2 regions of the Oceanibaculum sp. genome follow, and region 1 is predicted to be linked to the other one. Evidence: riboswitches for the same ligand, from Rfam matches in the RefSeq annotation. Region 1 holds a riboswitch; the other holds the start of a gene.
The links. A riboswitch is a leader RNA that binds a small molecule or an ion and turns the genes downstream of it on or off. The one in region 1 is predicted to bind S-adenosylmethionine.

Region 1 (11,343 bases):
AGCGCGTGCCGGTGTTCGCGGTGAAGACCAAGAACACGATCAACGAGAAGCTGTTCGCCGGCCCGCCGGTCGAGGAGAATCTGAACCCCTACGCCATGCTGCTGGTGAACGAGGCACGGCGGCGCGGCATCGGCGTCGAGGTGCTGGACGCCGAGGGCGGCTTCTTCAAGCTGACCCATGGCGGGCGGTCCATCACCTGCCGCGAGAGCCTGTCGGAGCTGACCACCGCCGTCGCCATGAGCCGCTGCGACGACAAGGCGGTGACCCGCCGCCTGATGGAGAAGGAAGGGCTGCGCGTGCCGGCCCAGCGCACCGCCGGCGATACCAAGGCCGACATCGCCTTCCTGAAGGAATACAAATCGGTGGTGGTGAAGCCCGCGCGCGGCGAACAGGGGCGCGGCATCAGCGTCGATGTGCGCGGTGTCGAGGAGTTGAAGACCGCCATCGAGACGGCGCGCCGCACCTGTGACACGGTGCTGATCGAGGAGCTGGTACAGGGCGAGGATCTGCGACTGATCGTCATCGGCTTCAAGCTGGTGGCCGCCGCTGTGCGCCGGCCGCCCTCGATCACCGGTACCGGCCATCATACGGTGGAGCAGCTGATCGAGAAGCTGATCCGCCGCCGCGCCGCCGCGACCGGCGGGGAAAGCCGCATTCCGATGGATGTGGAGACCGAGCGCTGCGTCGCCATGGGCGGCTATGAGCTGGACAGCATCCTGCCGGAGAACGAGACGCTGCTGGTGCGCAAGACCGCCAATCTGCACACTGGCGGTACCATCCATGATGTGACCGACCAGCTGCATCCGGCGCTGGTCGATGCGGCGGTGAAGGCGGCGCGGGCCATCGACATTCCGGTGGTCGGGCTGGATTTCATCGTCCCCAGCGCGGCCCGGCCCGATTATGCGATCATCGAGGCGAACGAACGGCCCGGCCTTGCCAATCACGAGCCGCAGCCGACGGCGGAACGCTTCATCGACCTTTTGTTCCCGCAGACCGCCATCGACCGCTGGCCGCCGAAGGACATGCGCTAACGGGAACAGGAAAGACGGAGAACCGTCGCAAACCCAAAACCAGGGAACCGAAACCACAGGGGATATCATGCACAAGCCGACCATCGACATGGCCTATCTAAAGGGGGTACTCAGCGAGCTGCTGTGCATCCCCAGCCCGAGCGGCTTCACCGATCAGGTCGTGCTGTTCGTCAGCCGCGAACTGGAGCGGCTCGGCATCGCCTATGAGCTGACCCGGCGCGGCGCCATCCGCGCCGACCTGCCGGGCCGGCAATACAGCCCCGACCGCGCCGTGGTCAGCCATCTCGACACGTTGGGCGCCATGGTGAAGAACCTGAAGCCGAACGGCCGGCTGGAGCTGGTGATGATCGGCCACTGGTCGGCCCGTTTCGCTGAGGGCGCGCGCGTCACCCTATTCACCGACGACAGCGCCTATCGCGGCACCATCCTGCCGCTGAAGGCTTCCGGCCATACCTTCAACCGCGAGATCGATACCCAGCCGGTCGGCTGGGACCATGTCGAGCTGCGCATCGACGCGCAGGCGGAAAGTCGCGCTGACCTAGAGAAGCTAGGTGTGAATATCGGCGACTATGTCGCCATCGATCCTCAGCCGGAATTCCTGGAGACCGGCTACATCGTCTCGCGCCATCTCGACAACAAGGCGGGTGCTGCCGTCATGCTGGCCGCCGCCAAGGCGGTGAAGGAAGCGGAGATGGAGCTGCCGATGGACTGCCATCTGCTGTTCACCATCTCCGAGGAGGTGGGATCGGGTGCCTCCGCCGTGCTGCATGGCGACGTGGCGGAGCTGGTCAGCATCGACAATGGCACTACCGCGCCGGGCCAGAATTCGCGCGAAACCGGCGTGACCATCGCGATGAAGGACCAGACCGGCCCGTTCGACTATCACCTGACGCACAAGCTGATCGGGCTGGCGAAGGATCATCGCATCCCGCACCAGCGCGACGTGTTCCGCTATTACCGCTGCGACGGCGCCTCGGCGGTGGAGGCCGGCAATGACATCCGCACCGCGCTGCTGACCTTCGGCATCGACGCCTCGCACGGCTATGAGCGGGTGCATGAAAGCGCGCTGGAGAATCTGGCGGAGCTGATCACGCTCTACATGCAGAGCCCGGCGACAGCGAAGCGCGATTCGACGCGGCTTGGCGGCGTCGAGGGCTTCCCGGAAACCCAGGGCGCCGATATCGACCCCAACCTGCTGCCGCACGCCTTCGGCGCCGGCAGGTCGGACGACGACTGATGGCGTGAGGGTCAGCGCGGCTGCGGGTATCGGACCGTCGGCCCCAGCTGTTCGATCACAGTGCGGGCATCGTAGGATTTCGGATCGTCCTTCGGTGTCCGCCCCTTGAAGATCAGGATATCGGCATAGGCGCGGTACCGGTTCTGCGCGTAGCTGTTGGTGCTCCAGCCCATGCCATAGCCATAGCTGCCGGGCCAGCGGCTGCCATAGACGCTGTAGCCGCCGGGCCAGCCGGCATTGCCGTGATAATCGGTGATGCGCTCGATATCCTTCTCGACCAGGACGAAATGGTCGCCATCGCGCTGCAGCGTCAGTTCGGCGGCGCGGTAGAGCAGGTAATTCTCCACCGTCTCGCGGGGCGTCACGTCATTGCCATAGAAGGTCACGCGGAACCGGTTGCCCTCGATCTGCTGCTCGGAAAAGCCCGTCGAGCTGTCCAGCCGCGGCTTGTAGGGCGTCGGCTGCGCGCAGGCGGCGACCAGCAGCGCCAGCCCGGCAACCATTGCCAGCTTGGGCAGCGCCAGCTTCTTCGCGGTGTCTGTGGTGCCGGCGGCAGAAAGAAATGTGCCAGCGCTCATGCTTGCTCTCCCGGTAGACAAATGCTGCGAGCCGTTCTTAACACACAATGTAGGCGGCAACTAAGGCATTCCAAGGGCGATGCCTTTTCCCTTGTACGCGGCAGCGGGAGATTTCCGTCGCGTCAGCTTTCCAGGAAGCCGGTCAGCACCTCGCGGAAGCGCTCCGGATGGACGGCCGGGTAGAAATGCCCACCATGCGGCAGGATGACCGTCTCGGCGTTGGGGATCAGGCGGCCCAGCTCCTCGCTCAGATAGGCCGGCGTCACCATGTCGTCGCGCGCGCCGAACACCAGCGTCCTGTGCTGGATCGTCGGCACATCCTTGCGCCTGTCATGCGCCATGATGGCGGCAATGCGCGACTTCACGATCTCCGGCACCGGCACCTGCTTCGCCGCCGCCTCGTCGGTGATCAGCCCGGCATCCGGATTGTCGCGCAGATGGTCGCTGGGCAGCATGAACAGGATGTTGGCGCGCAGATAGGCGCCCGGCCCCATGCTGTCGAGGATTTCCGTGCGCACCCGGAACAGCTGCTGGAAATAGCCATCGAAGCCGGCCCAGGTGGCGCTCAGCACCAGCCGGTCGATGCGTTCCGGATGTTCCAGCGCAATATGCTGGCCCATCGCCCCGCCCGTCGAATGGCCGGCATAATGCGCCTTGTCGATGCCGAGATGGTCCATCAGCGCCAGCACGTCATCGGCCATCTGCGGCACCGAATACTCGATCCGGTCCAGGCTGCTGCGCCCGGTGCCGCGATGATCGTGCAGCACGACTTTGTAGCGCTTCGACAGTTCCGGCACATGGACGTTCCAGAAGGTGGCGCTGCCCGACAGGCCGGCAGCCAGCACCAGCGGCGGCCCATCGCCATGCACCTCGTAATAGAGCTTGGCGCCGTTGGAGAGCGTCAGTTCGGCCATTTCTGTTCCTCTTGTCGTGCCGGGTCGGGACTTAGAAAACCACTTCGTCGAGCGGCCAGATCGGCCGCCGCAGCTTCTTGAAGTCGAAGCGCGACCAGTCGTGCGAGCACAGCGAGCCGGAATCAACCGCGATGACCTTACGGGAGATCGGCTCGAAGGCGGCACGGAAATGATGCGCGCTCTTTACCACGATGACGCTCTTCTTGAGCGGGTCGATGCCGTTGGTCAGGAAGGCCTGATGGTCGGTGGTCTGCTGACGGTTGGTGGTAACGACGATCTCGATGCCGCCAACCTCCAGCACCATGGTCGGGCCCATCTGCATGACCACGCCCTTCCACATCGGCCCGTCATGCACAAAGCGGCCATCGCCCAGATGCTTTACCACGCCGGTGCACTTGATCGGCGCACCGAAGGCCGGATCGGTATGGCCGCCCAGTTCGACCGTGATGCTGGCGCCAACACCGGCCTTCTGGCCGGCCTGCACCGCCGCCGGATCGGTGATCGGGCAGAAGCAGGCATTCTTCACCCCGGCATCAAGCAGCGCGCGCAGCAGGTTCGTCGTGTCGCCATAGCCGCCGCCGCCCGGATTGTCCGTCGGGTCGGCGATGACCAGCGGCTTGCCGGTGCCGTCCTCGCCCTTCAACGCCTCGGCCACCGCGACGTCCAGCGTCTGGTAATGCACGGTCTGTTTGTCGCGCGTGTCCCAGATCTCGCGGATCAGCGTATCCAGGATATCCTTCGCGCGCCGCGTCACCGCGGGATTATGGCTGATCGACACGGACGGGCCGGCCATGTGGATGTCCGACCACTGGAAGCCGGCATGGATGGAGATGGCGTGGATGCCGGTCTCCTTCTCATATTCCGCCGCCATTGCCAGCAGATCGACCATCGGCCCGACGCCGGCGCTGGTGCGGCCATGGTCGCAGCCATCCAGCGAGGGCGGGCGGCCGACGATACAGCCGAGCTCCAGCCGGCCCTCCATCATCTCATTCACCAGGTCGGCGGCCTGCACCGCGCGCTCGAACTGGTCGATATGCGGATAGGTGCGATAGGCGATGATGGCATTGGCATTCTCCGCCATCGCGTCGCTGACATTGGCGTGCAAATCCAGCGTGATGGCGATCGGCACGCGCGGGCCAAGCCGGCGGCGCAGCGCTTCCAGCAGCGCGCCTTCCGCATCGTCCTCCGTTTCCGTCACCATCGCGCCATGCAGGGCGAGGCAGATGCCGTCCACCGGTCCCTGCTTGTCCAGCGCGTCCAGCACGGCGCCCTTCAGCATCGCCCAGCAGTCCGCCGTTACCTTGCCCGAGGGGGTAGCGTTGGCGGCGACCGCGTTCACCGTGGTCCAGCCGAAGCGCTCGGCGGCGTCGATGAAGCCGCCAAGCTCCGTGCGGGTGCCGCGGAACTGCCCGACAATCTCGTCGCCGATGCCCAGATAGCGGCGGCGATAGGCCCCCTCATCCGTCGGCAACAGGCTGAAAGTGTTCGTCTCGTGCATGATCTGGGCAATGAGCACACGCTTGGACATGGCGATCCCTGGATTTGATGTTTCTATACCGGCCTTTGCGCCTTGACGCCGGCCCGGCGCTTGCGGGCATCATGCTACCGACAGAAAACAAAGTCGTCAGCAAACTTTACAACTAAGTGACGGCAATTTTTCACGCCTACAGGCACACCCTCGGGGCGGAACAGGGAGGAAGCAATGTCGAAACCCATCACCCTCATCACCGGCGCAAGCCGGGGCATCGGCCTGGCGCTCGCGAAGGACATGGCGGCGCGCGGCCATCACGTGATCGGCCTGTCGCGCAGCGCGCCGAAGGAGGGCTTTCCCGGCGACTATGTGACCGGTGATTTGTCGGATGCCGCCGACACCGCCCGCGCGCTGGCGGAGATCTCGAAGACCTATCAGGTCGATAATCTGGTGAACAATGCCGGCCTCATCACCGTGGAGCGGCTGGAGCATGCCAGCCTGCCGGCCTTCGAGCAGATGATCGCGGTGAACATGCGCGCGCTGCTGCAATGCAGCCAGGCCGTGCTGCCGGCGATGAAGACAAAGCGGCGCGGGCGCATCGTGAACATCGGCAGCCGCGCCGCGCTGGGCAAGGAAGGGCGCGGCATCTACGGCGCCACCAAGGCCGCCGTGGTCGGCTTCACGCGGAGCTGGGCGCTGGAGCTGGCGCGCGACGGCATCACCGTGAACTGCGTCGCCCCCGGCCCCATCGAAACCGAGCTGTTCCGCGACGCCAACCCGCCCGGCAGCCCGCAGGCCGAGGCGCTGATCGCCACCGTGCCGGTCGGCCGCATCGGCCAGCCCTCGGAAGTGGCGGCAGCCTGCGCCTATTTCATGTCCGACGGGGCCGGCTTCGTCACCGGCCAGGTGCTGAATGTCTGCGGCGGCCTGACCGTCGGCCAGGTGGTGATGTAGGGGGCACTTCCCCTCTCCCCTCTTCTTTCTCGTCACCCTCGGGCTTGACCCGAGGGTCCAGCGGTCAGTGCGGTTCGCTCGGTCAATGGATGGTCGGATCAAGTCCGACCATGACGAAAGAGAAAGCGGTTCTTCCGCGGAGATAGTTCACCCCCCATTGTGCGTTGCAAAAAATTCAGCCCCCTCCTGCGCACATTTCCGCTTGACGGAAAAACCGCCATCCCTATCTTCACCAGCAGACAGGGAGACCTGTCTCGCGGTGATTTGAGGGAGCAGCTTGCGCCGCGTCAACAAACGCTAAAGCGCCACGGAGCGTATTCGTGGTTTTCCCGTCTGTTGATGGAGTGAGCCATGTGTGCGCTTTTTTTATTGCCTGAATTTCCGTCGCTGACCGGCGTCACCCGCCGAATGCGCCGCTGCCGCTGTCGAACCTGACAGCCGGCCTAGCCCGGCCCTCTCCCGTAAGAGCGCCCGGCCCTTTTCCCTTTTCCAGAACGACTGAACCCGCCCGCCAGCGGGGACATTCCGTCATCCTTACGTCAGGAGTCCCAGGACATGATCCAACTCGATCAGGTCTCCAAACATTACCCGCCGCCCAAGCGCGGCGGACCTGCTGTTACCGCCCTGAACGAGGTCAGCCTGACCATCGAGGCCGGTGAGATCTACGGCATCATCGGCCGGTCGGGTGCCGGCAAATCGACACTGATCCGCGTCATCAACCGGCTTGAGGCCCCCACCTCCGGCCGCGTGCTGGTGGACGGTGTGGAGATATCCGCCCTGTCCGGTGCCGCCCTGCGCCGGGAACGCCGGGGCATCGGCATGATCTTCCAGCATTTCAACCTGCTGTCCTCGCGCAGCGTGTTCGACAATGTGGCGCTGCCGCTGGAACTGGCCGGCCTGTCGAAAGCAGAGATCAAAGCCAGGGTCGAGCCGCTGCTGGAACTGGTCGGCCTGACCGACAAGCGCGACCGCTACCCCGCCGAGCTGTCCGGCGGGCAGAAGCAGCGCGTCGGCATCGCCCGCGCGCTGGCGACCGAGCCGAAGGTGCTGCTGTGCGACGAGGCGACCAGCGCGCTGGACCCGGAGACCACGCGCGACGTGCTGCGGCTGATCGCCGAGATCAACCGCAAGCTGGGGCTGACGGTCGTCCTCATCACCCACGAGATGCATGTCATCAAGGAAATCTGCCACAAGGTGGCGGTGCTGGAGGCCGGCAGGGTGATCGAGCAGGGCAGCGTGTTCGAGGTGTTTACCCGGCCGCAGCACCCGACCACGCGCTCCTTCATCGGCATGGTGACCGGCATTGACCTGCCGCCGGCCCTGGCCAACCAGCTGCAGGCCGATGCGCAGCCGGGCGGCGAGGCGGTGCTGCTGATCCGCTTCACCGGCGACAGCGCGGACCAACCGATCCTCAGCCGGCTGGCCCGACATCACGACATCGACGCCAACATCCTGTCGGGCCGTATCGACCATATCCAGGGCCGGCCCTTCGGCACGCTGGTGGTCTCCCTGCCCAATGGCGAGACGCTGGGCACCGCGCTCGCCTTTTTCCAGTCCCATCAACTTTCCGTGGAGGTCCTGGGCCATGTCGCACCAGCTCTTCTTGCTGCTGGCTGAAGCCACGCTCGACACGCTCTACATGGTCGCCCTGTCCGGGGCCATCGGCACGGCGCTGGGCCTGCCGCTCGGAATCTGGCTGGCGACCTCCGGCCGGGGGGAGCTGCTGGCCGCGCCGCTGTTCAACCGCATCGGCGGGGTGCTGGTGAATGCCACCCGCTCGACGCCCTTCATCATCCTGGTGGTGGCGATCATCCCGTTCACGCGGCTGGTCGCCGGCACCTCCATCGGCACCAGCGCGGCCATCGTGCCGCTGACCGTGGCCGCCGTGCCCTTCATCGCGCGCATCGTCGAGACGGCAATCCGCGAGGTGGATCGCGGACTGGTCGAGGCGGCGGAGGCGATGGGCGCCACCCCCTTGCAGATCATCGCCAAGGTGCTGGTGCCAGAAGCCCTGCCGGGCATCCTGCTGGGCCTCACCCTCGCCCTCGTCAGCCTGATTGGCTACTCGGCCATGGTCGGCGCGGTCGGCGGCGGCGGGCTGGGCGATCTCGGCATCCGCTATGGCTACCAGCGCTTCATGCCAGAAGTGATGGCCGCCGTCGTCCTCCTCCTCATCGTGCTTGTGCAGGGCATCCAGTCGCTGGGCGAACGCCTCGCCCGGCGGGTGAACAAGCGCCTGCGCACCGCCTGATTTTTCCATTCAAAACCAAAGGAGTATCCCTCATGAACAAGCGTATCCTCGGCGGCCTCGCCGCCCTGCTGCTGACCGCCGGCCTGGCCACGGCAGCCTCCGCAGAGACCATCCGCGTCGGCGTCTCCGCCGGCCCGCACGCCGAAATCCTGGAGCAGGTGAAGAAGGTCGCGGCACAGGACGGGCTCGACATCAAGATCATCGAGTTCACCGACTATGTCGTGCCGAACACCGCGCTGGCGTCCGGCGATATCGAGGCCAATTCCTTCCAGCACCTGCCCTATCTGGACAATCAGGTGAAGGATCGCGGCTTCAAGCTGGTCTCGGTCGGCCAGACCGTGGTGTTCCCGATGGGCTTCTATTCGAAGAAGGTGAAGTCCTTCGACGAACTGCCGGAAGGCGCGACCGTGGCGATCCAGAACGACCCGACCAATGGCGGCCGCTCGCTGCTGCTGCTGCAGGCCAAAGGCGTCATCAAGCTGCGCGATGGTGTCGGCCTGAAGCCGACCCTGCTGGACATCGCGGAGAACCCGAAGAAGCTGCGCCTGATCGAGCTGGACGCGGCGCAGCTGCCGCGCTCGCTGGATGACGTCACGGCGGCGGCGGTGAACACCAACTACGCCGTCGAGGCCGGCCTCGACCCGGTGAATGACGCCATCGCGCGGGAGACTGCCGAGTCGCCCTACACCAACATCATCGCCGTGCGCGAGCAGGACAAGGACAAGCCCTGGGTCGCCGCCCTGCTGAAGGCCTACCACACCCAGCCGGTGAAGGAGTTCATCCAGACCCGCTTCAAGGGCGCGGTCGTCACCAGCTGGTAAGGCTTACCTCTCCAACCTGTCACCCTCTTCGACCTGTCACCCCCGGGCTTGACCCGGGGGTCCAGGGGCGGTGCCTTGCCTGTAGCGTTACAGAACATGGCCCCTGGATTGCCGGGTCAAGCCCGGCAATGACAAAGGCGAAGCAACCAGCCCCCTACTTCGCCTTGCGGCTTTCCTCGCGCGCTTTCAGGAAATCATCCATCATGCGGCGCGGCTCCTCGCCCTTCCAGGCGGTGGCGAAGCTGTCGATGCCGGCGGCCACAGCGGCGCGCAGCGGCAGGTCCTCCCAGTCACGGATCAGCTTCTTCTGCAGCCGGATCGACACCGGCCCGCACTCCACTAGGCTCGCCAGCCATTCATCGACCGTCGCATCGAGATCGGCGGCAGGCACCAGCTTCTCGACGAAGCCCCATTTCTCCGCCTTGGCGGCGCTGAAATTCTCGCCCAGCAGCAGGATCTGGCGGGTGCGGCCCCAGCCGATCAGTCCGGGCAGCAAGGCGGCCTCCACCACCGACGGGATGCCCAGCTTCACCTCCGGCATGCCGAACACGGCACTGTCCACGGCGATGCGCAGATCGCAAGCCGCCGCCAGCTCCAGCCCCGCGCCCAGCGTATAGCCGTTGATCCGCGCGATCACCGGCACCGGCACCTGCCGCACGGCGTTGCAGCAGCCATGCACGCGGGTGATGAAGGCGCGCGCCTTGTGCTCGTCCAGCCCGGCCATCTCATCGATGTTCGCCCCGCCGACAAAGGCCTTCTCGCCCTCACCGGTCAGCACCACCGCCAGCAGGCTGTCGTCACGCGCCAGCTCGGCGAAAATGGCGGTGAACTCCTCCATCAGCGGCGTGCTCATGGTGTTCAGCTTGCGCGCATTGGCGATGGTCACGCGCGCAACGCGGCCCTTCGCCCCGTGATCGTCATAGCGCACATGGATGTAGCTCGGCTGGTCGGCCATTGTTTCCCCCTGGTTTCTGTTCCGATGATGTCTCGGCCAGCGCGGCGGCGCGGTCAAGGGGGCGGGACGCAGACCTGTCCCGCTCACTCCCGGAAATAGCGCGAGGGCGGCACGCCGAAGGCGCGGCGGAACATGGCGATGAAGGCGCTGACACTGTCATAGCCGAGGTCGAGTGCGACCTGCGTGACCGGATGGCCGGCGGCCAACAACTCCAGTGCTCGCACGAGGCGCGCCTGCTGCCGCCAGGCGGCGAAGCCCATGCCGGTCTCGCGCCGGAACAGCCGGGCCAGCGTGCTGACGCTGGCGCCGGCCTGCCGGCCCCACTCCTCCAGTGCGCGGTTGTCGGCAAGGTCGGCTAGCAGCGCCCGGCAGATCGCGGCCAGCCTCTTGTCCGCCGGCATCGGCAGGTGCAGCGGCATGATGGGCAGCACATGCAGCTGGTCCAGCACCACCGCCATCAGCCGCCCATCCGGCCCCTGTTCCTCATAGAACGGCGGGATATCCATCGCCCGCAGGATCAGCTCGCGCAGAAGCGGCGGCACGGCGACCACACGGCAATCCGGCGGCAGGCGGGATGCCGCCGCGCCGCTCAGATAGAGCGTGCGCATCTCGACGGCGCCGGTCATGCGGATGGAATGGGCGATACCGCCGGGCATCCACAGCGCACGCTGCGGCGGAATCACCCAGAGACCGCCGCCCGCCGCTGGCACCGAGACCGTCATCACCCCGCGCGCGGCATAGATCAGCTGCGCGCGCCGGTGCACATGCGGCGGGATGATGTGCCCGTCTGGGAAATCGATGGCCAGTGGCACCACCGGGCGCGGCACATCCTCCAGCCCCTTAACCTCCAGGCTCGGACGGTAGTTTTGACTGGTTTGCGATATCTCTTGGCTAACCATCGCAAGATGGTCGCACCGGCGCGGCCTAGAGTCGAGATGAGATGAGGATGGATAGGAACGCGTAATCAATTTCCTGCTCTAACCGTCATTCCCGGGCTTGTCCCGGGAATCCAGGCTTCAGCTAGCTTCGGCATCGCCCGTGTGGGCTGAACCCTGGACCCCCGCAACAAGTGCGGGGGTGACGGTTAGCAGAGAATTCGACACTGCAACCACCCCGCCCCCATACGGCACT
Region 2 (11,343 bases), on a different contig from region 1:
CAAGAAGCGCCCCGGCTATGGGCTGTTCGGCATCGTGCAGGGCAGCGTCTATCCCGATCTGCGGCAGCGTTCGGCGGAAGCGCTCGCATCCATCGGCTTCGATGGCTATGCGGTGGGCGGCCTCGCGGTCGGCGAGGGCCAGGAGATCATGTTCCGGGTGCTGGAGGAGACGGTGCCGCACCTGCCCGCCGACCGGCCGCATTACCTGATGGGCGTCGGCAAGCCGGCGGATATCGTCGGCGCGGTTCAGCGCGGCATCGACATGTTCGATTGCGTGCTGCCGACCCGCTCCGGCCGCACCGCGCAGGCCTTCACCGCGCGCGGCACGGTGAACCTGCGCAATGCCCGGCATCAGGACGATCCAAGGCCGCTGGAGGAAGGCTGCCCCTGCCCGGCCTGTACCTCCTACAGCCGCGCCTATCTGCATCATCTGGTCCGGTCGGAGGAAATTCTCGGGCTGATGCTGCTGACCTGGCACAATCTGGCCTATTATCAGCGGCTGATGGCGGGCCTGCGCGCCGCCATCGAGGCCGGGTCGCTGGATGATTTCGCAGAGGATTTCCACGAGAGGCAGGCCGGCGGGGATATCCCGGCGCTATAGGGAGACGAGGACCATGACCGACAGTATCTATAGCGGCCTGACGCAGCTGGGACAGGCGACCGGCCTGCCGGACAGCCCGGAGAAGGCCGTGCTGGAGACGGTGCCGAACCCGCAGGGGGAAGTGCGCTACATGGTGCGCTTCGTGGCGCCGGAATTCACCTCGCTCTGCCCGCTGACCGGCCAGCCGGACTTCGCCCATCTGGTCATCGACTATGTGCCGAAGGACCGGCTGGTGGAGAGCAAGTCGCTGAAACTGTTCCTCGGCTCCTTCCGCAATCACGGCGCGTTCCACGAGGATTGCACGGTCTCCATCGCGCGCCGGCTGGTTGACGTCATGCAGCCGGAATGGCTGCGCATCGGCGGCTACTGGTACCCGCGCGGCGGCATCCCGATCGACGTGTTCTACCAGACCGGCCCGGCGCCCGAGGGCGTGTGGATACCCGATCAGGGCGTGCCCCCCTATCGCGGCCGGGGATGACCGAAGACCTCAAATCCCGCATCCGGGAGCAGGCGCTGGCGCTGGGCTTCGACGCCGTCGGTTTCGCGCCGGCGCAGCTCAGCAATCAGGTGCGGCAATGGCTGGCCGATTTCCTGGCCGAGGGCCGGCATGGCGATATGGGCTGGATGGTCGAGAAGGCCGACCGGCGCGGCGACCCGCAGGTGCTGTGGCCAGAGGCGCGCAGCATCGTCGTGCTGGGCATGAATTACGGGCCGGGACGCGACCCGCTGGCGATCCTCGGCCACCCGACGCGCGCCGGTATCTCCGTCTATGCCCAGGGGCGCGACTACCACGATCATGTGAAGAACCGGCTGAAGGCGCTGGCGCGCTGGATGGCGGAGGAAATCGACAGCGGCGTGAAGGTGTTCGTCGATACCGCACCGGTCATGGAAAAGCCGCTGGGCCAGCAGGCAGGCCTCGGTTGGCAGGGCAAGCACACCAACCTTGTGTCGCGCGGTTTCGGCTCCTGGCTGTTCCTCGGCGAGGTCTATTCGACTCTGGACCTGGCCCCCGACACCTCCGAGATCGACCATTGCGGCAGTTGCACAAGCTGCCTTTCCGCCTGCCCGACCGATGCCTTTCCGGCGCCCTATCAGCTCGATGCGCGGCGCTGCATCTCCTACCTGACCATTGAGCATAAGGGCGTCATCGACCGGGAATTCCGCGCCCCCATGGGCAACCGCATCTATGGCTGCGACGATTGCCTCGCCGTCTGCCCCTGGAACAAATACGCAAGGCCGACCGGGCACGAGGCCTTCCTGCCGCGCGCCGAGCTGATGGCCCCGCGCCTGGCCGACCTCGCGCAGCTCGACGATGCCGGCTTCCGCCAGCTCTTCTCCGGCTCGCCGGTGAAGCGCATCGGCCGCGACCGGTTCGTGCGCAATGTGCTGATCGCGATTGGCAACAGCGGGTCTCAAGCACTTGTACCGATTACGGAAAGCCTGCTTTCAGACAGCTCCCCGCTGGTGCGCGGCATGGCGGTCTGGGCGCTGTCGCGGCTACTCGATGCCGACCGGTTTGCGGGTTTGCGTGACAGGCATCTGCCCGACGAAACGGATGAAGACGTCAGGGAGGAGTGGCTGGAGTGTTGACCTCCCCTTTTTGTCATTGCCGGGCTTGACCCGGCAATCCAGAGGCCACCTTCTGAGGCGTTTCAGGCAGAGCACCGCCCCTGGATGCCCGGATCAAGTCCGGGCATGACAGAAGAAGAACAGCGTGAAGGCCAATCCCGTTGACTCCTCATCCTCCCGCCCCTATCTTCCCGGTCAGCGCCGATTTGAGCATCAGCTTGCGGGCGCTTTACAAATGCAGCTAAAGCGTCGGCCCCGATCCGCCCAGCTTTGGCTGCGGCGGATTTTTTTTTGACGAGCATGCGGAGACGGATCATGGATGCGACCACCCTGAAGGCCCTGCAGGCGCCGCTGAAGGCGCAGTACAAGGACCAGCCGGATGCCGCGAAGATCACCCTGAAGGCCGACGGCAAGCTGGGCGAGGAAGCCATCACCTGCTCCGTCGATACCGGGCGCGCGCTGGTCGAGGCCGGGCTGCATCCCGCCACCGGCGGCGACGGCCTGTCCGCCTGCTCCGGCGACATGCTGCTGCAGGCGCTGGTGGCCTGCGCCGGCGTCACGCTGAAGGCGGTCGCTACAGCGCTCGGCATCGAGATCCGCGAAGGCACGGTGAAGGCCGAGGGCGACCTGGACTTCCGCGGCACGCTGGCGGTGGACCGCGAGGCGCCGGTCGGCTTCACCGATATCCGCCTCTCCTTCGATATCGACACCGACGCGAACGAGGAGCAGCTGGCCAGCCTGTTCAAGCTGACCGAGCGCTATTGCGTGGTGTTCCAGACCCTGAACAACAAGCCGGTGCTGGCGGTCAGCCACACGGTGAATGGCAAGGCCAAGGCCGCCTAACAACAAAATTCAACTGTGCAATTTTTCTGATTGACGGCACAGAAACTGTAGATTAAAAAGACGACATAGCGCCGATTTGAGGCTCAGCTTGCGGGGCGCTTTATAAATTCTGCTAAAGAGAGCGGGCAAATCCGCCCGGCTCTGGAGCCGAGGCGGATTTTTTTCGTCCCGGAGCTGGACCAGACGGACCCCACTCTTCCGAGCCTCCTTACCTGCGCCGCTGGCGCACACGCAAGGAGAGCAAGAATGACCATCAAGATCACCCGCCGCACCTTCAAGCTCGGCAGCATCGCCGCCGCTGCCCTCGCCCTGACCGTTGGAGCAGGCGCCGCCCAGGCCGCGCCGGAGCGCATCGGCCTCGACTACGCCTATTACAATCCGGTCAGCCTGCTGCTGAAGGACAAGGGCTGGGTCGAGGAGGAGTTCAAGAAGGACGGCATCGACGTCCGCTGGGTGCTGAGCCTGGGCTCCAACAAGGCGCTGGAATTCCTGAATGGCGGCTCCATCCAGTTCGGCTCCACCGCTGGCGGCGCAGCGCTGGTCGGCAAGGCCAACGGCAACCCGATCAAGGCGATCTACATCTATTCGCGTCCGGAATGGACCGCGCTGGTCACCGGCAAGGACAGCGGCATCAAGTCTGTCGCCGACCTGAAGGGCAAGCGCGTCGCCGTGACCCGCGGTACCGACCCGCATCTGTTCCTGCTGCAGGCGCTGAACCAGGCCGGCCTTACCGAGAAGGACATCAAGCCGGTGCTGCTGCAGCACCCCGATGGCGGGCGCGCGCTGGTCAGCGGCCAGGTCGATGCCTGGGCCGGCCTCGACCCGCACATGGCCAAGCATGAGCTGCAGGAAGGTGCCCGGCTGTTCCACCGCGACCCGGCGCTGAACACCTATGGCGTGCTGAATGTCCGCGAGGATTTCGCCACCGAGAATCCGGAAATCGTCGAGCGGCTGCTGGCCGTCTATGAGCGCGCCCGCAAATATTCGCTGGAGAACCCGGACGAGCTGCGCGGCTACCTCGTGAAGGCCGCCAAGGTCGAGGATGAGATCGCGAAGAAGCAACTGGGCGAGCGCACCGACCTCGCCAACCCGGTGATCGGCGAGGAGCACCGCAAGGCGCTGACTGCCGCCGGCACCGTGCTGCGCGAGATCGGCGTGCTGAAGGCTGATACCGACGTGCCGGCGCTGGTGGCCGACCTGATCGACGACCAGTACATCCAGCGCGTCAACCGGCAGCAGGCGGCGCAGCGATGACCGCCGAGGTCTATGACCGCGACACCGCGAAGGCGGCGGCTCCCTCGGGGGCCGCTGCTTCTCCGCGCAAGCGCAACCCGCTGGCGGCACTGGCCGGCACCAAGGGGCTGATCGTTCCCCTGTTGCTGCTAGCCGGCTGGGCGGCGCTGTCCTGGACCGACGTGTTCGCGCCCAATCTGGTGCCAAGCCCGGAAGCGGTGCTGGAAGAAATCTCCGCCCTGTGGGCCAGCGGCGAGCTGACCAGCCATATTGGCGTCACGCTGACCCGCGTGCTGTTCGGCTTCCTGGCCGGTACGGCGGCGGCGACGCTGCTGGGGGCCGTCACCGGCTATTCCCGCACCGCGCGGGAGCTGCTGGACCCCACCCTGCAGGCACTGAAGGCGGTGCCCTCGCTGGCGTGGGTGCCGCTGTTCATCTTGTGGTTCGGCATCTTCGAGGCCTCCAAGGTGACGCTGATCGCGGTTGGCGTGTTCTTCCCGATCTATCTGAACCTGGTCGAGGGCATTCAGGGCGTTGACCGCAAGCTGGTCGAGGTGGCGAAGCTGAACCGCTTCAGCCGGCTGGATCTGGTGCGCCGGGTACTGCTGCCGGCCACCCTGCCCTCCTATGTGGTCGGCCTGCGCGCCGGTCTGGCGCTGGGCTGGATGTTCGTCATCGCGGCCGAGCTGATGGGGGCGAGCGAAGGCCTCGGCTATCTGATGGTCGATGGGCAGATGACCGGCCGCCCGGCGGTAATCGTCGCCAGCCTCATCCTGTTCGCCATCGCCGGCAAGCTGACCGACGCCGTGCTGGCAGGGGCCACCCGCCCGTTCCTCGCCTGGCAGGACGGTTTCGGCGCCAAGAAGGGAGCGCACCATGCTCGCAATCGATAGTCTCGCCAAGCATTTCCCGAACGGTGTCATCGCGCTGAACGATGTCGATCTGGCCATCGACCAGTCGGAGATCGTCAGCCTGGTCGGCACCTCGGGCTGTGGCAAATCCACCCTGCTGCGCATCCTGTCCGGGCTGGAGAGCGCCAGCCATGGCCGCGTCGCCATCGATGGCGATCCGGTCAGCGGCCCGCACCCGGAAATCGGCATGGTGTTCCAGGAAGCCCGGCTGATGCCCTGGCTGACCGTGGCCGACAATGTGCGCTTCGCCTTGAACGGCGAGGACAAGGCGAGCCAGGACCGCAAGATATCCTCTGTGCTGGCGAAGGTCGGGCTGGCCGATTTCGCCGGGGCTTATCCGCGCCAGCTGTCCGGTGGTATGGCGCAGCGCGTGGCGATTGCCCGCGCGCTGGTGCGCCGGCCCTCCATCCTGCTGCTCGACGAGCCGTTCAGCGCGCTGGACAGCTTCACCCGGCTGCAACTGCAGGATCACCTGCTGGAGCTGTGGCGCGAGGAGCGCTTCACCATGGTGTTCGTCACCCATGATGTCGAGGAAGCCGTCGCGCTCAGCGACCGCATCGTGGTGATGCGCGGCAATCCCGGCCATATCCACGCTGAATTCGCGCTCGACCTGCCACGCCCGCGCAGGCGCACCGACAGCGATTTCCAGCACTGGAAGGAGAAGATCGTTCAGGCGCTGGATCTGTCGTAACCCCTTTCCATCCTCCCGGGTCCTTTCCTGCCCCGGTCCGATGCCCCCGGTTTTCATGAGGGGGTCCCGGACCGGGGCTTCTTTTTTCCTTGACCGGATAAGGCCAGATACAATTTACAGTCATGTGTGAGTGATTTTTATAATTCACAAATAAATACAGGATTATTATATGCCCGCCCCGCAATCGGTCCTTGCGCTGATCGGCAACACGCCGATGGTCGAAGTCACCCACTTGGATACCGGCCCCTGCCGGCTGTTCCTGAAGCTGGAGAGCCAGAATCCCGGCGGCTCCATCAAGGACCGCATCGGCCTCTCCATGATCGAGGCGGCGGAGCGGGAGGGAAAGATCGCACCCGGTAAGACCACGCTGATCGAGGCGACCGCCGGCAATACCGGCCTGGGTCTGGCGCTGGTGGCGGCGCAGAAGGGCTATCGGCTGCTGCTCATCATCCCGGACAAGATGAGCCAGGAGAAGATCAACCATCTGCGCGCGCTGGGGGCGGAGATCGTCATGACCCGCTCCGATGTCGGGCGCGGTCATCCGGCCTATTACCAGGACATGGCGGAGCGGTTGGAGAAGGAGATTCCCGGCGGCTTCTGGGTGAACCAGTTCGCCAACCCGGCCAACCCGCTGGCGCACGAGACCGGCACCGGTCCGGAAATCTGGGCGCAGATGGATGGCGACATGGATGCGATGGTCTGCGGCGTCGGCTCCGGCGGCACGCTGTCCGGGCTGGGACGCTACTTCAAGAAGACCGCGCCGAATGTCGAGATGGTGCTGGCCGACCCCAAGGGTTCGATCCTGGCCGAGGCCAGCCGGTCGGGCCATATCGGCGAGGCCGGCTCCTGGCTGGTCGAGGGCATCGGCGAGGATTTCATTCCGCCCAATTGCGACCTCGATCTGGTCGGCACGGCGATCACCGTCGATGACCGGGAGGCCTTCGCCACAGTGCGCGAGCTGCTGATGAAGGAAGGCATCCTGGCCGGCACCTCGTCGGGAACGCTGATCGCCGCCGCCCTGCGCTATTGCCGCGCCCAGACCAAGCCGAAGCGCGTCGTCACCTTCGTCTGCGACAGTGGCAACAAATATCTCTCCAAGGCCTATAATGATTTCTGGCTGCAGGATCAGGGGCTGACCGCGCGCGAGAAGACCGGCGATCTGCGCGACCTGATCGCCCGGCAGGCGGTGCGCGGCGAGGTCGTAAGCGTGGAGCCGGGCGACACGCTGCTGACCGCCTATGGCCGCATGCGGCTCTACGATATCTCGCAGCTGCCGGTGCTGGCCGATGGGCGCCTTGCCGGCATCCTCGACGAGAGCGACCTGCTGCTGGCGACGCACGACAACCCGGACGGCTTCCGGCGGCCGGTGTCGGAGGCCATGACCAGCCGCCTGGAAACCGTCGCGCCCACCGCCAAGATCGCCGACCTGATGCCGATCTTCCGCAAGGACCATGTCGCCATCGTGGTCGAAGGCGAGAAATTCCTCGGCCTCATCACCAAGGTCGATCTCATCAACCATCTCCGTCAATCGGTGGCCTGAACAATGACCCAGAACAAGACCAACCGCGCCGGCTTCGGCACGCGCGCCATCCATGCCGGCCAGGAGCCGGATCCGACGACCGGCGCCATCATGGTGCCGATCTACGCCACCTCGACCTATGTGCAGCAGAGCCCCGGCGTGCATAAGGGCTACGAATATTCGCGCAGCCAGAACCCGACCCGCATGGCGCTGGAAGCCTGCGTCGCCGATCTAGAAAATGGCGAGGCCGGCTTCGCCTTCGCCTCCGGCCTTGCCGCCATGGGCACGGTGCTGGAGCTGCTGGACAGCGGCAGCCATGTCATCGCCATGGACGATCTCTATGGCGGCTCCTACCGGCTGTTCGAGAATGTGCGCAAGCGCTCGGCCGGGCTGGAATTCTCCTTCGTCGATCTGTCCGACCCGGCGGCGCTGGAAGCCGCAATCCGTCCGAACACCAGGATGGTCTGGGTCGAAAGTCCGACCAACCCGATGCTGCGGCTGGTGGATTTCCAGGCGATAGCCGCCATCGCGAAGAAGCATGGCCTGATTGCGGTCGCCGACAACACCTTCGCCTCGCCCTATGTGCAGAAGCCGCTGGATCACGGTTTCGACATCGTCATCCATTCGATGACCAAGTATCTGAACGGCCATTCCGACATGGTGGGCGGCGTCGCCGTGGTGCGCGAGGGCAGCCCGCACCGCCAGCAGCTCGCCTATCTGCAGAACGCCATCGGCAGCGTCGCCGGCCCGTTCGACAGCTTCCTGGCGCTGCGCGGGCTGAAGACGCTGCACCTGCGCATGGAACGGCACTGCGCCAACGCGCTGGCCATCGCGCAATGGCTGGAGGCCCACCCGAAGATCGAGAAGGTGGTCTATCCCGGCCTTGCCAGCCATCCGCAGCACGAGCTGGCGAAGCGCCAGATGATCGGCGGCTTCGGTGGCATCGTCACTGCCGTCATCAAGGGCGGGCTGGACGAGAGCCGGCGCTTCCTGGAGCGCACCAAGCTTTTCGCGCTGGCCGAAAGCCTGGGCGGCGTGGAGAGCCTGATCGAACATCCGGCGATCATGACCCATGCCTCGATCCCGCCGGAGATCCGCGCTGAACTCGGCATCTCCGACGGGCTGGTGCGGCTCTCCGTCGGCGTCGAGGATCTGGCCGACCTGCTCGCCGATCTGGAAAACGCTCTGGCGTAGGAAGGACGTCTTTCTCCACCCGTCACCCCTGCACTCGTTGCGGGGGTCCAGGTTTTCGCTTGCTGGATCATCTGTCGAGCAGGCTGAACCCTGGATTCCCGGCACAAGGCCGGGAATGACAGCCAGTGCGTAGTGGCGACAGACTATGGTGGTCCTGCCCCCTCACCCGGCTCGCTGGCGCTCACCACCCTCTCCCGCAAGGGGGAGAGAGTTTTAATCGCGTTCTCATTTTCTCTTTCCCTCTCCCCCGGAGGGAGAGGGTTGCGCAGCCTTGTGAGCGAAGCGAACTAGGCGCAGCTGGGTGAGGGGGATTGGAGGGATACCTGTTCGCCCCCCTCTCCGCCCGGAACAGGGCAGGCGCGCGGAGATGATGGTTGCGCGCAAGGCAAAGCGGGTTCTTACTGAAAAAAACGCCCGCATTCTCAAGATTCAACGCCAATGCCGCCTTCCTCCGCCAGCCGCACGCAAGCCGTCTGGGTCGCCCTGTCGCCGCTGCTCTTCACCTTCCTGTGGAGCACCGGCTTCGTCGGCGCGAAATTCGGCCTGCCCTATGCCGAGCCACTGACCTACCTGCTGCTGCGCTTCCTGCTGGCGGCGGCGCTGCTGGTGCCGATTGCCCTGATGTTGAAGATCAGCTGGCCGAAACCGCATGAAATCAAGCATGTCGCATTGGTCGGGCTGCTGGTACAGGGCGTCTATCTGGGTGGCGTGTTCATCGCCATCCATCATGGCGTACAGGCCGGCGTCGCGGCGCTCATCGTCAGCGCGCAGCCGATTCTGACGGCCGCCCTGGCCGGCCCGATGCTGGGCGAGAAGGTTACCCGTCGGCAATGGCTGGGCCTGTTGTTCGGCCTGGCCGGTGTCGCCGCCGTGATCGTGGAGAAGATCGACACCGCCAGCGCCAGTGCCGCCTGGGCGACGCTCTATACGGTCGCCAGCCTGCTCGGCATCACGCTGGGCACGCTGTACCAGAAGAAATACTGCCACGGCGTCGATGTGGTCGGCGGCAATTGCGTGCAGTTCATCACCGTGATCTTCGCCTTCGGCCTCGGCGCGCTGCTGTTCGAGACGAATGTGGTGCACTGGACCGGCGAGTTCGTCTTTGCCCTGGTCTGGCAGTCGGTCATCCTGTCCATCGGCGCCACCACCCTGCTCTATGTGCTGATCAAGCGCGGCGCCGCCTCGCAGGTCGCCAGCCTGTTCTATCTGGTGCCGCCCTTCACCGCGATCCTGGCCTGGCTGATGTTCGGCGAGACCTTCGGCATCTCCGCCATCATCGGCATGGTGCTGGTTGCCGTCGGCATTATCCTGATCCGCACCAATGGCAGCGGCAGGAGGCGCCCGGCATGAGCGACATGCAGCCCGGCGACCAACCGAGACAGCCCTCCTCCCCGGAGACCCGCAAGCGCGCCTTCAAGCTGCTGTTCTTCAGCCTGACCTGCCTCGGCATGGGACAGTCGCTGATGTTCGCCAACCTGCCGCCGATTGCCCGCGAGCTGGGATTCTCCGAATTCCATGTCGGCGCGATCTTCATGGTTTCCGCGATCTTCTGGGTATTCTGCGCGCCGATGCTGGGCCGCCGCAGCGACATCTGGGGCCGCCGTCCGGTCATTCTGGTCGGGCTGATCGCCTACGCCACCTCCACCGCCGCCTTCGGCTTCATCATCCAGATGGCGCTGTGGGGCTGGCTGACCGTCATTCCCGCCGTCGTGCTGCTGGTGCTGGCGCGCATCCTCTATGGCGGGCTGGGGGCCGGCACCATCGCCGCCGGCCAGGCCTATGTCGCCGACCGTACCAGCCGGGCGGAGCGCGTGCGCGCCGTGGCCGGCATGAATGCCGGCTTCAGCCTCGGCGTGACCGTCGGCCCCGGCGTGGGGGCGGCGCTGGTGGTGTTCGGCCTGCTGATGCCGTTCTACGGCATCGCCCTGCTGGCGCTGGTCAGCGCCGTATCGCTCTATCTGATGCTGCCGGAGCAGACCCCGCCCAAGGGCCAGACGATGCGGCCACGGCTCAGCCCGTTCGACCGGCGTGTGTGGCCCTTCCTGCTGGCCAGCATCATGATCACCACGGTGCAGGCGCTGACGATCCAGACCGCCGCCTTCTATTTCATGGATGTGCTGGGGCTGGCCGCCGCCGAGACGGTGCAGTATGTCGGCGTCGGGCTGATGGCATCCGCCATGGCCGCCGTGCTGGCGCAGCTTGCCATCATCCCGCGCCTGAACCCCTCGGCGCAGTTCCTGATGCGCATCGGCTGCGTCATCGGCATTGCCGCCTACACCATCTTCCTGCTGGCCGACAGCTATGGCCCGCTGGTGTTCGCGCTGGTCGTCTCCGGCCTCGCCTTCGGCCTCGCCCGCCCCGGCATCGCCGCCGCCGCCTCGCTGTCGGTGCGGCAGGACGAGCAGGGATCGGTGGCCGGGCTGGTTGGCGCGACGGGGGCGGCCGGGCATGTGATCTCACCAATCTTCGCCATGCCGCTCTACAAGCTGGACCCCAGCCTGCCCTACCTCGCAGGCGTGATCCTGTTCGTGATGTTCGGCCTGATGGTCATGCTGAACGGTACCATCCGGCGCGCCGGCCGCAGCCTCGCCGAGGAGGGCCAGGGCGGCCCCGACAGCCCGACCAGCCTGTAGCAGGAAAGAAGTGCCCCGGCACTTAACGAGCGTATCTCAGTTTGAAATGCTGGCGTTCGGTTTTCCTGTTCCGTCATTCCCGCACTTGTTGCGGGAATCCAGGCCTCGGCCCGCTTCGGCCTCGCCTGAGCAGGCTGAAATCTGGCCCC

Region 2: another riboswitch for S-adenosylmethionine. It lies ahead of MK313_RS04050 (aliphatic sulfonate ABC transporter substrate-binding protein); the one in region 1 lies ahead of MK313_RS03810 (methionine ABC transporter ATP-binding protein).

The regions. Positions count from the first base shown of each region.
Region 1 covers NZ_JAKUSO010000006.1:34,999-46,341, reverse strand. Annotated here, with positions in the region: gene ngg (N-acetylglutaminylglutamine synthetase) at 1-1,031, shown strand, start outside; gene MK313_RS03835 (osmoprotectant NAGGN system M42 family peptidase) at 1,099-2,268, shown strand; gene MK313_RS03830 (YgdI/YgdR family lipoprotein) at 2,280-2,846, opposite strand; gene MK313_RS03825 (alpha/beta fold hydrolase) at 2,969-3,760, opposite strand; gene MK313_RS03820 (M81 family metallopeptidase) at 3,792-5,288, opposite strand; gene MK313_RS03815 (SDR family oxidoreductase) at 5,463-6,185, shown strand; SAM riboswitch at 6,432-6,506, shown strand; gene MK313_RS03810 (methionine ABC transporter ATP-binding protein) at 6,741-7,802, shown strand; gene MK313_RS03805 (methionine ABC transporter permease) at 7,771-8,436, shown strand; gene MK313_RS03800 (MetQ/NlpA family ABC transporter substrate-binding protein) at 8,469-9,257, shown strand; gene MK313_RS03795 (enoyl-CoA hydratase) at 9,412-10,212, opposite strand; gene MK313_RS03790 (AraC family transcriptional regulator) at 10,296-11,039, opposite strand.
Region 2 covers NZ_JAKUSO010000007.1:2,814-14,156, forward strand. Annotated here, with positions in the region: gene tgt (tRNA guanosine(34) transglycosylase Tgt) at 1-601, shown strand, start outside; gene queF (preQ(1) synthase) at 615-1,079, shown strand; gene queG (tRNA epoxyqueuosine(34) reductase QueG) at 1,076-2,191, shown strand; gene MK313_RS04045 (OsmC family protein) at 2,486-3,013, shown strand; SAM riboswitch at 3,072-3,150, shown strand; gene MK313_RS04050 (aliphatic sulfonate ABC transporter substrate-binding protein) at 3,260-4,267, shown strand; gene MK313_RS04055 (ABC transporter permease) at 4,264-5,139, shown strand; gene MK313_RS04060 (ABC transporter ATP-binding protein) at 5,123-5,848, shown strand; gene MK313_RS04065 (cystathionine beta-synthase) at 6,018-7,388, shown strand; gene MK313_RS04070 (trans-sulfuration enzyme family protein) at 7,392-8,561, shown strand; gene MK313_RS04075 (DMT family transporter) at 9,000-9,911, shown strand; gene MK313_RS04080 (MFS transporter) at 9,908-11,194, shown strand.